2 linked regions of the Rhizobium sp. SSA_523 genome follow. The protein of the gene in region 1 interacts with the protein of each later gene in a pairwise test. Links are inferred from orthologs where the notes say so. Each region holds a gene or a part of one and is shown in the gene's direction. Other genes may lie near its edges. The genes, in order: QTJ18_RS12560 and QTJ18_RS13285.

The links.
Region 2: the proteins of QTJ18_RS12560 (region 1) and QTJ18_RS13285 interact in binary tests that used the Escherichia coli proteins (3 or more experiments, as listed by UniProt). The link is inferred for Rhizobium sp. SSA_523 from one-to-one orthologs.

What each region holds. Positions count from the first base shown.
Region 1 is NZ_CP129382.1:860,826-867,306, forward strand. What follows is about bases 1,769-4,767. They hold QTJ18_RS12560 (two-component system sensor histidine kinase NtrB), read left to right. Parts: upstream 1,769-2,693; coding sequence 2,694-3,842; downstream 3,843-4,767. Other genes in these bases: dusB (tRNA dihydrouridine synthase DusB), read left to right, coding at 1,769-2,697; ntrC (nitrogen regulation protein NR(I)), read left to right, coding at 3,839-4,767. Also shown: QTJ18_RS12545 (CinA family protein), read right to left, coding at 1-179; QTJ18_RS12550 (bifunctional 2-C-methyl-D-erythritol 4-phosphate cytidylyltransferase/2-C-methyl-D-erythritol 2,4-cyclodiphosphate synthase), read right to left, coding at 176-1,372; more of dusB, read left to right, coding at 1,699-1,768; more of ntrC, read left to right, coding at 4,768-5,290; QTJ18_RS12570 (methyl-accepting chemotaxis protein), read right to left, coding at 5,366-6,481.
Region 2 is NZ_CP129382.1:1,007,704-1,013,963, forward strand. What follows is about bases 3,483-6,260. They hold QTJ18_RS13285 (P-II family nitrogen regulator), read left to right. Parts: upstream 3,483-4,591; coding sequence 4,592-4,930; downstream 4,931-6,260. Other genes in these bases: QTJ18_RS13280 (NAD(P)H-hydrate dehydratase), read right to left, coding at 3,483-4,254; glnA (type I glutamate--ammonia ligase), read left to right, coding at 5,001-6,260. In the rest of the region: excinuclease ABC subunit UvrA, read left to right, coding at 1-1,820; QTJ18_RS13275 (DUF72 domain-containing protein), read left to right, coding at 1,867-2,673; more of QTJ18_RS13280, read right to left, coding at 2,698-3,482. UniProt on the Escherichia coli protein: P-II indirectly controls the transcription of the glutamine synthetase gene (glnA). P-II prevents NR-II-catalyzed conversion of NR-I to NR-I-phosphate, the transcriptional activator of GlnA. When P-II is uridylylated to P-II-UMP, these events are reversed.

The sequences.
Region 1 (6,481 bases):
TTGCTATAGGTGACGAAGCCGCGATCGACGACGGCGGATGAGCCCGCCACCTCCGTGAGCACGGCCGAAATCAGCCCGCCCGTGCAGGATTCGGCGGCGGTGACCATCCAGCCCTTCTGGCAATAGGTCTCGATCACCTGACGAGCAAGGTGCAGGTTTTCGCTGTTTGGATCGCTCATGGGGTGATCGCTCCGTAAACGACCGTCGCCGTGGCGATGGCGGCAATGCCTTCACGCCGTCCGACAAAGCCGATCGTCTCATTGGTGGTCGCCTTGATCGAGCAACGATCGATGGAAATCTCCAGAATGTCGGAAAGGTTCTGCCGCATGGCCTGGCGGTGCGGCCCGATCTTCGGCGCCTCTGCGATGATCGACACATCCGCATTGGTGATGATCCCGCCATTTTGCCGGACGATCTTGGCGGCATGGGCGAGGAAGATGCGCGACGGCGCGCCCTTCCACTGCGGATCGGAGGGCGGGAAATGATCGCCGATATCGCCAGCGCCACAGGTGGCAAGCAGAGCATCCGTCAGGGCATGCAGTGCGACATCGGCATCCGAATGGCCCCTCAGCGCCTGGTCGTGGGCAAGGAAGACCCCGCACAGGGTCACGCCGTCGCCCGGCACGAGTTGATGCACGTCATAGCCGTTGCCGGTCCGCACGTCGGGGATCAGTGGCTGGCGGGACAGTTTCTCATCGGCCATGGCAATATCTCGCTTCAGGGTCAGTTTCACATTATCGGCGGAGCCTTCCACCAGATGCACCGGCATTCCCGCCCATTCGGCGATCGAGGCATCATCGGTGAAATCGCTTCGGCCGGATCGGAAGGCGGCCTCGTGGGCCGACAGAATGTCCGCCAGCACGAAGCCTTGCGGGGTCTGGGCGGCCCAGAGCCCGTTGCGGGGCACCGTGTCCTCGATCATTGCCGCAGGCGTCGCACGCTTGAGCGTATCCGTCACCGGCAGAGCCGGAATGACGGCGGCAAGACCCGCCTCCCAGGCGCCGGCGACGCGGTCGAGAAGGGCGTGGTCGAGAAAGGGGCGGGCGGCGTCATGGATCAGCACATGCGTGGCCTCGCTGTCGCGCAGCCGCCTGAGGCCGGACAGAACGGACTGCTGGCGGGTACTGCCGCCATGGGTGATGTGCAGATCGGAAGCACCGCTCAGTCCGGCACAGGCGCTGGCAAACAGGCTCTCGTCATCGGGATGGATGACGGCCACGACCGGCCCCCGCCGCGGCCAGTTCAAAACCTCGCGCAAGGTGCGGCGGATCACCGGCTCGCCGCCGATCGGCCGATATTGTTTCGGCCCTTCTTCGGGGCTCCCCGCGCGTTCGCCGCGTCCGGCGGCAACGATGACTGTTCCGATGATCATGTCCGTCCGCTTGTTTCCCCGTCTTCCTGTCCGGTCCACCATTTCCACGCCATATAGGTCCTGGCCATGCAGGGCCAAGCCATGAAAGGATCACGACATACAGGGCGGGGCCCTTGGTCGGCTTTGGCGGATCTGGTTGAAAGAGCTGCGATCCATCCCCCTGCGGCCGGATGTCCCGTGCAATTGACATGAGATCCCTATAGACAGAAAAGCATCATTTCCAGAAGCGCCGCGACAAAATCCTGTCCGAGGGATTAGCTCTTGGCAAATGCGGAAACAGTGAATAAAAATAGGGCAGAAATACCGCCTGCCCGAAAGATCATCAATTGAGTCCTGCCGATCTTGCATCCCCCTTTGCTCTCGCGACGGTTCCCATCCGGAACCGGCTCGTGCTTGCGCCCATGTCAGGCGTCACCGACCTGCCGTTCCGGCAGCTCGCCTGGCGCTACGGCGCAGGCCTGGTGGTGACGGAAATGGTGGCAAGCCGCGAGCTGGCGCATAATAAGGGCGAGTCCTGGGAAAGGCTGAAAGGCACCGGTATCTCGCCGCATATGGTGCAGCTTGCGGGCCGGGAGGCGCATTACATGGCGGAGGCGGCGCGGATCTGCGAAGCCAATGGCGCCGATATCATCGACATCAACATGGGATGTCCCGCCAAGAAAGTGACGGGCGGCTATTCCGGCTCGGCCCTGATGCGGGATCCCGATCACGCCCTGTCGCTGATCGAGGCGGTTGTGGGAGCGGTCAGCGTGCCCGTCACCGTGAAGATGCGGCTCGGCTGGGACGAGCAGTCGATCAACGCGCCGCACATTGCCGCGCGCGCCGAAAGCGCCGGCGTGAGCCTGATCACCGTGCATGGCCGCACGCGCATGCAATTCTACGAGGGCCGCGCCGATTGGGACGCGATTCGCCAGGTGAGGGACGCCATCCGCATCCCGCTCATCGCCAATGGCGACGTCGAGACCGTCGAGGATGCAGCCGAGATCTTGCGCCGGTCCGGAGCCGATGCCGTGATGGTCGGCCGCGGCGCACAGGGACGCCCCTGGCATTGCGGCGTGCTGGCCGGCGCGCCGGAGCCGGGAGCGCAGGAGCGCGCCGATATTGCCTGCGAACATTATGAGATGATGCTGCAATTCTACGGCCGCGAGGCCGGGCTGCGCCACGCCCGCAAACATGTCGGCTGGTATCTCGATCGGAATGCCGCTGATCTGGCCCCCGCCGTCAAGGCGGCTGTCATGACGCAACGAGATCCTGACAGGGTCTTGCAGGTGCTTCAGCAGGAAATTGCAGGAAATGCCGGACAAGCGTCCAGGGAGGCCGCATGAGTGCAACTGAGGGTGATCAGGGCGGCAATGCGCTGGCCATGGCGGTCCTGAATTCCGTCCAGAATCCCGTCATTCTCGTCAATGAAGAGGGGCGGATCGCGTTTGCCAATTGGGAGGCGGAAGCCTTTTTCGGCGCCAGCACCACGCATCTGGCGCGCAACAAGATCTCCACCTTCATTCCCTTCGGCAGCCCGCTTCTGGCGCTGATCGATCAGGTGCGCGAGCGCAAGGCCCCCGTCAACGAATATCGCGTCGATCTCTCATCGCCGCGCCTCGGGCAGGACAAGCTGGTGGATCTGTACGTCGCGCCGGTCGTCAGCGAGCCGGGCTCTGTGGTGGTGGTCTTTCAGGAACGCAGCATGGCCGACAAGATCGACCGTCAGCTGACGCACCGGGCCGCGGCACGCTCCGTGACCGGGCTTGCCTCCATGCTGGCGCATGAGATCAAGAACCCGCTATCGGGCATTCGCGGCGCGGCGCAGCTTCTGGAGACCTCCGTTGCCGATGAAGATCGCTCTCTGACGCGGCTCATCTGCGACGAGACGGATCGGATCGTCTCGCTCGTCGACCGTATGGAGGTCTTTTCCGATGAGCGTCCGGTGGATCGCGCACCCTTGAACATTCACGCGATCCTGGATCATGTGAAGGCCGTGGCCAAGGCCGGCTTTGCGCGCGACATCAAGATCGTCGAAAATTACGATCCGTCTCTGCCGCCCGTCTATGCCAATCGCGACCAGCTTGTGCAGGTCTTCCTCAATCTCATCAAGAATGCCGCGGAAGCGATCGGCGGCCAGCCGGATGGCGAGATCCTCCTCACCACGGCCTATCGTCCGGGCATCAGGCTCTCCGTCGCCGGCACCCGCGAAAAGATCTCCCTGCCGCTGGAGTTCTGCGTGATCGATAACGGGCCGGGCGTTCCGCCCGATCTGCTGCCGCATCTCTTCGACCCCTTCATCACCACCAAGACCAATGGCTCAGGCCTTGGTCTGGCGCTCGTGGCCAAGATCATCGGCGGACATGGCGGCATCATCGAATGCGACAGCCAGGCCCGCCGCACCGTCTTCCGCGTCCTCATGCCGATGCACAAGGATGGCGGTTCGAGCGAAGATAGCCGTTCCATGACTACGACAGGAAGCCTGAAATGACCGCTACGATCCTTGTCGCCGACGATGATGCGGCCATCCGCACCGTCTTGAACCAGGCGCTCACCCGTGCCGGCTATGATGTCCGTATCACCTCGAACGCGGCGACGCTGTGGCGCTGGATTTCGGCGGGGGACGGCGATCTGGTGGTGACGGATGTCGTGATGCCGGATGAAAACGCCTTCGACCTTCTGCCGCGGATCAAGAAGGCGCGGCCGGAGCTGCCGGTCCTGGTCATGAGCGCGCAGAACACGTTCATGACGGCGATCAAGGCCTCGGAAAAGGGCGCCTATGACTATCTTCCCAAACCCTTCGACCTGACGGAGCTGATCGCCATCATCGGACGGGCGCTTGCCGAACCCAAGCGCAAGCCGGCGAAACTGGACGATGATTCGCAGGACGGGATGCCGCTGGTGGGCCGGTCTGCGGCCATGCAGGAGATCTACCGCGTTCTGGCCCGGCTGATGCAGACGGATCTGACGCTGATGATCACCGGCGAATCGGGAACGGGCAAGGAGCTGGTGGCGCGCGCGCTGCATGATTACGGCAAGCGCCGCAACGGTCCTTTCGTGGCCATCAATATGGCTGCCATTCCGCGAGATCTGATCGAGTCGGAATTGTTCGGCCATGAGAAGGGTGCCTTTACCGGCGCGCAGAACCGTTCTACCGGCCGTTTCGAGCAGGCCGAAGGCGGCACCTTGTTTCTCGACGAAATCGGCGACATGCCGATGGATGCGCAGACCCGGCTCCTCAGGGTTCTGCAGCAGGGCGAGTATACGACGGTTGGCGGTCGGACGCCGATCCGCACCGATGTCCGGATTGTCGCAGCGACCAACAAGGATCTGAAGCAGCTGATCAATCAGGGCCTGTTTCGCGAGGATCTCTATTACCGGCTGAACGTCGTGCCGCTGCGCTTGCCGCCCCTGCGGGACCGGGCCGAGGATATTCCCGATCTTGTCCGGCACTTCATGCAGCAGGGCGAGAAGGAGGGGCTCGAAACCAAGCGCTTCGATAATGAGGCGCTGGAGATCATGAAGGCCTATGCCTGGCCGGGCAATGTTCGCGAACTGGAAAACCTCGTCCGCCGCCTGATGGCGCTCTATCCGCAGGACGTCATCACGCGCGAGATCATGGATCAGGAGCTGCGTTCGGATGTGCCCGACAGCCCGATCGACAAGATGGGCGCCCGGCAGGGCAATCTCACCATTGCTCAGGCGGTCGAGGAGAATATGCGCTCCTATTTCGCCAGCTTCGGCGACAATCTGCCGCCGCCCGGCCTTTACGATCGCGTGCTGACGGAAATGGAATACCCGCTGATCCTGGCGGCCCTGACGGCCACCCGCGGCAATCAGATCAAGGCTGCTGATCTTCTGGGATTGAATCGCAACACGCTGCGCAAGAAGATCAGGGAACTCGGTGTCTCGGTCTATCGCAGCTCGAGAACGACTTAGTCCCGCACGCGGTGCGTCGAGAAAAGACTCCGTAGCGGCGGGCCGTTTCCGGTTATTCGCCCGACGCTAAAGGCCCTAGAAGTCCTCCCAGTTCTCGGTCTTGAGTGCCGCGTTGCCGCGCGTTGAAAGCGGCAGTCTGGAGCCGTAGCTTGCCGCAGGCGCTGAGGATCTGGGCGCAGGGCGCCGCGACCCCGCTGCAGCACCGCCCGTCCGTCCGGCCGAGGCGCTGCCATGGCCGATATCGAACTGACCGATCAATTCGAACAGGCGCTCGGCCTCGCGCGCCAGGCTATGGGCGGCGGCGGAGGTTTGCTCCACCATGGCCGCATTCTGCTGCGTGCCCTGGTCCATCGTGTTGACGGCGATATTGATTTCCTTCAGGCCGGTTGCCTGCTCGCGGGCGCCTTCGACAATCGCACCGACATTGCTGTCGACCTGCAGCACCTGGGCAACGATTTCCTGCAGCACCTTGCCCGTATCGCCCACCAGTGTCACACCGTTCTTCACATGGTCATTGGAGGCCGAGATCAGTGCCTTGATCTCCTTGGCTGCCTTGGCCGATCGCTGGGCGAGTTCGCGCACCTCCTGCGCCACGACGGCAAAGCCCTTGCCAGCCTCGCCGGCGCGTGCGGCCTCGACACCGGCATTCAGCGCCAGAAGATTGGTCTGAAAGGCAATTTCATCGATCACGCCGATAATATTGCCGATCTCGCCTGCCGATTGCTCGATCCGCCCCATGGCGTCCACGGTTTGGCGCACGACCTGACCCGAATATTCCGCGTTTTCCTTTGTGCGGCGCACGAGGCGACCTGCTTCCTGCGCCCGGTTGCTGGAATCGGCACCGGTCGTGGTGATCTCCTCGAGCGCGGCGGCGGTTTCCTCCACCGAAGCGGCCTGCTGTTCCGTTCGGCGGGCGAGATCGTTGGAGGCCGTCTGGATTTCCTGCGAGGCAGCCGCGATGGCGCCGGCATTTTCCAGGATCGTCTCCAGCGTACCGCGGAGCTTGGCCGCAGTGGCATTGTAATCCTGGCGCAATTGATCGAGCGCAGGCAGGAACGGCTTTGCCAATTCCTGCGTCAGATCGCCATCCGACATGGCCTGCAGGGCCTCGGCAAGCTGGCGGACATTGGTCACCCGCTCGCTCACATCGGTGGCAAATTTCACCACCTTGAAGACCTTGCCATTCATGTC
Region 2 (6,260 bases), 150 kb from region 1 along the record:
CGATCCTGCGCGGGACCGAGGACAAGATCGAGTTTTCCTATGCCGACGGCGCCCGATCCTACAAGACGACCAAGACCTTCGAGGGCATCGTGCCCAATCTCGAGCGGCGCTGGAAGGAGACCGACAGCGCCTGGGCGCGCGAGGAGATCGAGCGCTACATGTCCGCGGCGCCCTGCCCCGCCTGCAAGGGCTATCGCCTGAAGCCGGAGGCGCTGGCCGTCAAGATCGGCAAGAAACATATCGGCGAAGTCACCGAAATGTCGATCAGGGTCGCCCGCGACTGGTTCGAGGCGCTGCCGGATACGCTGACGGCCAAGCAGAACGAGATCGCGGTTCGCATCCTGAAGGAAATTCGCGACCGGCTGCGCTTCCTCAACGATGTCGGCCTCGATTATCTCAGCCTGTCGCGCAGTTCGGGAACGCTCTCGGGTGGCGAAAGCCAACGCATCCGGCTCGCCTCGCAGATCGGCTCCGGCCTCACCGGCGTGCTCTACGTGCTGGACGAGCCGTCGATCGGTCTGCACCAGCGCGACAATGCGCGGCTGCTCGACACGCTGAAGCATCTGCGCGATATCGGCAATACGGTTCTGGTCGTCGAGCATGACGAGGATGCCATCCTGACCGCCGATTACGTCGTCGATATCGGCCCGGCCGCCGGCGTGCATGGCGGACAGGTGGTGGCCGCCGGCACGCCGCAGGAGATCATGGCCAATCCGAAATCGCTGACGGGGCAGTACCTCTCCGGCGAACGGGGCGTGGCCGTGCCCGCCGATCGGCGCAAGCCCAAGAAGGGCAAGGAGATCAAGGTTGTCGGTGCGCGCGGCAACAATCTGAAATCGGTCACGGCCTCCGTGCCGCTCGGCCTCTTCACCGCCGTGACCGGCGTCTCGGGCGGCGGCAAGTCCACCTTTCTGATCGAAACGCTCTACAAGGCGGCGGCTCGCCGTGTGATGGGCGCCCGGGAAATCCCGGCCGATCACGATCGGATCGACGGGCTGGAATTCATCGACAAGGTCATCGATATCGATCAGTCGCCGATCGGCCGCACGCCCCGCTCCAATCCCGCCACCTATACCGGCGCCTTCACGCCGATCCGGGACTGGTTTGCCGGCCTGCCGGAGGCCAAGGCGCGCGGCTATCAGCCCGGCCGCTTCTCCTTCAATGTGAAGGGCGGCCGCTGCGAAGCCTGCCAGGGCGACGGCGTCATCAAGATCGAGATGCATTTCCTGCCGGATGTCTACGTCACCTGCGATGTCTGCCATGGCAAGCGCTACAATCGCGAGACGCTCGACGTCACCTTCAAGGGCAAATCGATCGCCGATGTGCTCGACATGACGGTGGAGGAAGGCGTCGAATTCTTCTCGGCCGTGCCGGCGGTGCGCGACAAGCTCCAGGCGCTCTTCGATGTCGGCCTCGGCTATATCAAGGTCGGCCAGCAGGCCAATACGCTCTCGGGCGGCGAGGCGCAGCGCGTCAAGCTCGCCAAGGAGCTGTCCAAGCGCTCGACCGGACGCACGCTCTATATCCTCGACGAGCCGACGACCGGTCTGCATTTCCACGACGTTGCCAAGCTTCTGGAAATGCTTCACGAACTGGTCAACCAGGGTAATTCGGTGGTGGTCATCGAGCACAATCTCGAAGTCATCAAGACGGCCGACTGGATCATCGACATCGGCCCCGAAGGCGGAACCGGCGGCGGTCAGGTGGTGGCGGTCGGCACTCCGGAGGATGTGGTCAAGGAGAAGCGCTCCTATACCGGCCAATTCCTCAAGGAGCTTCTGGAACGGCGCCCCATCAAGAAGATCCAGGCGGCGGAGTGATATCCGGCTTCGACGGCCCCGCCCGCGGCAATCAAGGGAAATGATCATGACGGCATCGGGCATCATCCGCACGGGAATTGGCGGCTGGACCTTCGATCCCTGGGAGGGCAGCTTCTACCCTGACAGGCTGGCGAAGAAGCGGCAGCTGGAATTTGCATCGCGCGAACTGGCGGCGATTGAGGTGAACGGCACCTATTATTCCAGCCAGAAGCCCGCCACCTTCGCCAAATGGGCCTCGGAAGTGCCGGAAGGCTTCGTCTTCTCGCTGAAGGCAAGCCGCTATTGCACCAACCGCAAGGTGCTGGCGGAGGCCGGCCCCTCGATCGAGAAATTTCTCAACCAGGGCATCGCCGAGCTCGGCCCGCATCTCGGCCCAATCCTGTGGCAATTCATGGCCACCAAGACCTTCCAGCCGGACGATTTCGAGGCCTTTCTCTCCCTTTTGCCAAAGACACTCGACGGCCTGCCGCTCCGCCATGTGGTGGAGCCGCGCCATGCGAGTTTCTGCGACCCGGCTTTCATCGATCTCCTCCGGCGCCATGAGGTGGCGGCCGTCTGCGCCGATCACGGCGAATATCCGATGTTTGCCGATGTGACCGCCGACTTCGTCTATGCCCGGCTGCAAAAGGGTGAGGACGAGATCGCCAGCTGCTATCCGAAGCCGGAGATCGATCACTGGGCCAAGCGGCTGCGCAGCTATGCGACGGGTTCTGTCCCGGAGGATCTTGCAAGGATCGATGCCGATCATCGCCCGAAAAAGCAACCGCGCGATGTCTTTGCCTTCTTCATCTCCGGCGGCAAGGTGAATGCGCCGAACGGCGCACGCCTTTTGCAGCAGCGCCTCGCCGACTAGTCGCGGAATCGACCGGGCGGCGCGTCAGAAAGGTCTTGCAACAACCGTGCCGGCCGTCGGTCGCGGCAAATCGCCCCTCTCCCCTGCCTGGATCGCCGCCAGCTTTGCCCGGGCCGCGGCGATATGAGGAACCAGCGTTTCGGCGGTGAGGCTGGGGCCCGCTGCCTGCCCCGCCTCGCCATGCAGCCAGACGGCGGCCGCGGCCGCTTCGAAACTCGGCATGCCCTGAGCCAGAAGCGCGCCGATCATGCCGGCCAGGACATCGCCGGAACCGGCCGTTGCCAGAAAGGGCGGTGCATTCTCGTTGATCAGCACACGCCCGTCAGGCGCAGCAATCACCGTGTCGGCGCCTTTGTAGACGATGATGGCGCCGGCGCGTGCGGCAGCGGATCTTGCCTTCTCCACCTTTCCTGTGTCGGCGGCATCGGCAATATCGGGAAAGAGGCGCGAGAACTCGCCTTCATGGGGCGTCAGCACAAGCTTCGGCGAATCCGTGTCGGCAAAGGCGGCATAAAGCCTTTGCGGGCAGGTGGCGAAAGCGGTAATCGCATCCGCATCCACCACAACAGGCTTGCCGCTAGCCGCTTCGGTAAGACGCCGCGCCTTTTCACCGATCCCGAAACCGGGGCCGATGACGAAGGCGTGGATCGTGGCGTCACTCAGCCAGTCGGATAAAGCCTTCTCGTCATCGATCTGGCGCAGCATGATGGCCGTCAGCGCCGGCGCCAGAACCGCCAGACTGTCCTGCGGCGCGGCAATGGTGACAAGGCCCGCCCCGGCATCCAGTCCGGCCGCTGCCGACAGGCGGGCCGCGCCGGTATGCGAGGCGGGGCCGCTGAACACGACCAGATGTCCCCGCCGGTATTTGTGTGCAGCGCCCGTCAGCTCCGGCACCAGCGGCAGCCAGATCCCGGGCTCGTTGAGCCGGAGCGCTCCGGCATGGCTGTGCAGGAAGCGGTCCGGAATGCCGATATCGGCCACATCCACGACACCCGAGAGCGCCCGGCCCGGCATCAGAACATGGCCGGGCTTGCGCGTCATGAAAGTCACGCTGCGGGCTGCGGCAAAGGCCTTGCCGCGCACCTGGCCGGTCAGCCCGCACACTCCTGACGGCAGGTCCACCGACAGGACGGGCAGTCCTGCCGCCTCCACCCTCTCGATCGCCGCCGCCACGGCCGGCGGCACATCGCGCGAAAGGCCCGCGCCGAACAGGGCGTCGATCACCAGATCGCCGGGCCGAGGCTGATAATCGTCCAACGGCAGGCAGGGACAGGGACAGGCCAGGCGGGCAAGTTCGGCATCGCCGCTCCAGCCGCCGGATGCCGAAAGTGCGTGCACGGCGGTGACGGCGCCGGACTGCGCTAATGCGCGCGCTGCAACAAAGCCATCGCCGCCATTCTTGCCCGGCCCGCACAGGAGGATATAGCGGCTGGCGCCAGGACAATGGCGAAGCGCGGCGGCGGCCACCGCAAAGCCCGCCTGTTCCATCAGGCCGAAGGAGGACAGGCCGGATGCCGCTGCCGCCGCATCGACCGACGCCATTTCCGAAGGGGTGAGCAGAATTTTTGCATGTGCCGACATGGGCGTATTGAAACCATGCCGTGGTCAAAAGACAAGCGGATAAACAGGGGATAGAGAGTTTACATTTTAGGCATTCGCCCAAATAATGGCCTGTTTCCATTGGAAAAACGGAATTCGCGAAAACAAGGATGGGACAGCAGGGGCAGGCTCTTGCCAGCCGCGCGGCAAAACCATAGCCTGCTTTTCGAACGCATTTGGTATCAGAAGGATTGCGGTGGTTCGGGCGCTTTGCCCCTCTCCTGCGCCTGGCCGGGACGACTGGCACAATACCTGCATAACGACGGGCGGGTGGGACTTCAGGCCCGCTCCCAAGGGAGAAGCGGAGAGACATTTTCTCATGAAAAAGATCGAAGCGATCATTAAGCCTTTCAAACTGGATGAAGTTAAGGAAGCGCTTCAAGAGGTCGGACTGCAGGGTATCACGGTCACCGAGGCCAAAGGCTTCGGGCGCCAGAAGGGACATACGGAGCTCTATCGGGGCGCCGAATATGTCGTGGACTTCCTGCCGAAGGTGAAGGTTGAGGTCGTGCTGGCCGACGAGAATGTCGACGCCGTGATCGATGCCATCCGCAATGCAGCCCAGACGGGGCGCATCGGCGACGGCAAGATCTTCGTGTCCAATATCGAGGAAGTCGTTCGCATCCGCACCGGCGAGACCGGCGTGGACGCGATCTGATCTTCCAGCAAGAAATCCGACCGGACAAGATCGGATCCTCATACAAGACAGAGCAATCAAGGGAGAACCCATGACGACCGCAAGCGACATCATGAAGCAAATCAAGGAGAACGACGTCAAGTTCGTCGACCTGCGCTTTACCGACCCCAAGGGCAAGCTGCAGCACGTCACGATGGATGTCACGGCTGTGGATGAGGACATGTTCGCCGATGGCGTCATGTTCGACGGTTCCTCGATCGCCGGCTGGAAGGCTATCAATGAGTCCGACATGGTTCTCATGCCCGATCCGGCCACGGTCCACATGGATCCGTTCTTTGCCCAGTCGACCATGGTGATCATGTGCGACATTCTCGATCCGATCTCCGGCGAAGCCTATAATCGCGATCCGCGCGGCACGGCGAAAAAGGCGGAAGCCTATCTGAAGGCATCGGGCATCGGCGATACGGTCTTTGTCGGCCCGGAGCCGGAATTCTTCGTCTTCGACGACGTGAAGTACAAGGCCGATCCGTTCAACACCGGCTTCAAGCTGGATTCCTCCGAGCTGCCGTCGAACGACGATACGGATTACGAAACCGGCAATCTCGGCCACCGCCCGCGCGTCAAGGGCGGCTATTTCCCGGTTCCGCCGGTCGATAGCCTGCAGGACATGCGCTCGGAAATGCTGACGGTTCTGACCGAAATGGGCGTTGTCGTCGAAAAGCATCACCACGAAGTGGCATCCGCCCAGCACGAACTGGGTGTGAAGTTCGATACGCTGGTGCGCAATGCCGACAAGATGCAGATCTACAAATATGTCGTGCATCAGGTCGCCAATGCCTATGGCAAGACGGCAACCTTCATGCCCAAGCCGGTGTTCGGCGACAACGGCTCCGGCATGCATGTGCACCAGTCGATCTGGAAGGACGGCAAGCCGACCTTCGCCGGTGACGAATATGCCGGCCTGTCGGAGAGCTGCCTCTATTATATCGGCGGCATCATCAAGCATGCCAAGGCGATCAACGCCTTCACCAATCCGACGACCAATTCCTACAAGCGCCTGGTCCCCGGCTATGAAGCTCCGGTTCTGCTCGCCTATTCGGCGCGCAACCGTTCGGCCTCCTGCCGCATTCCCTTCGGCTCCGGTCCGAAGTCCAAGCGTGTGGAAGTCCGCTTCCCCGACCCCACGCAGAACCCCTATCTGGGCTTTGCCGCGATGCTGATGGCCGGTCTCGACGGCATCAAGAACAAGATCCATCCGGGCAAGGCCATGGACAAGGATCTTTACGACCTGCCGCCGAAGGAATTGAAGAAGATCCCGACGGTCTGCGGCTCCTTGCGCGAAGCCCTCGAA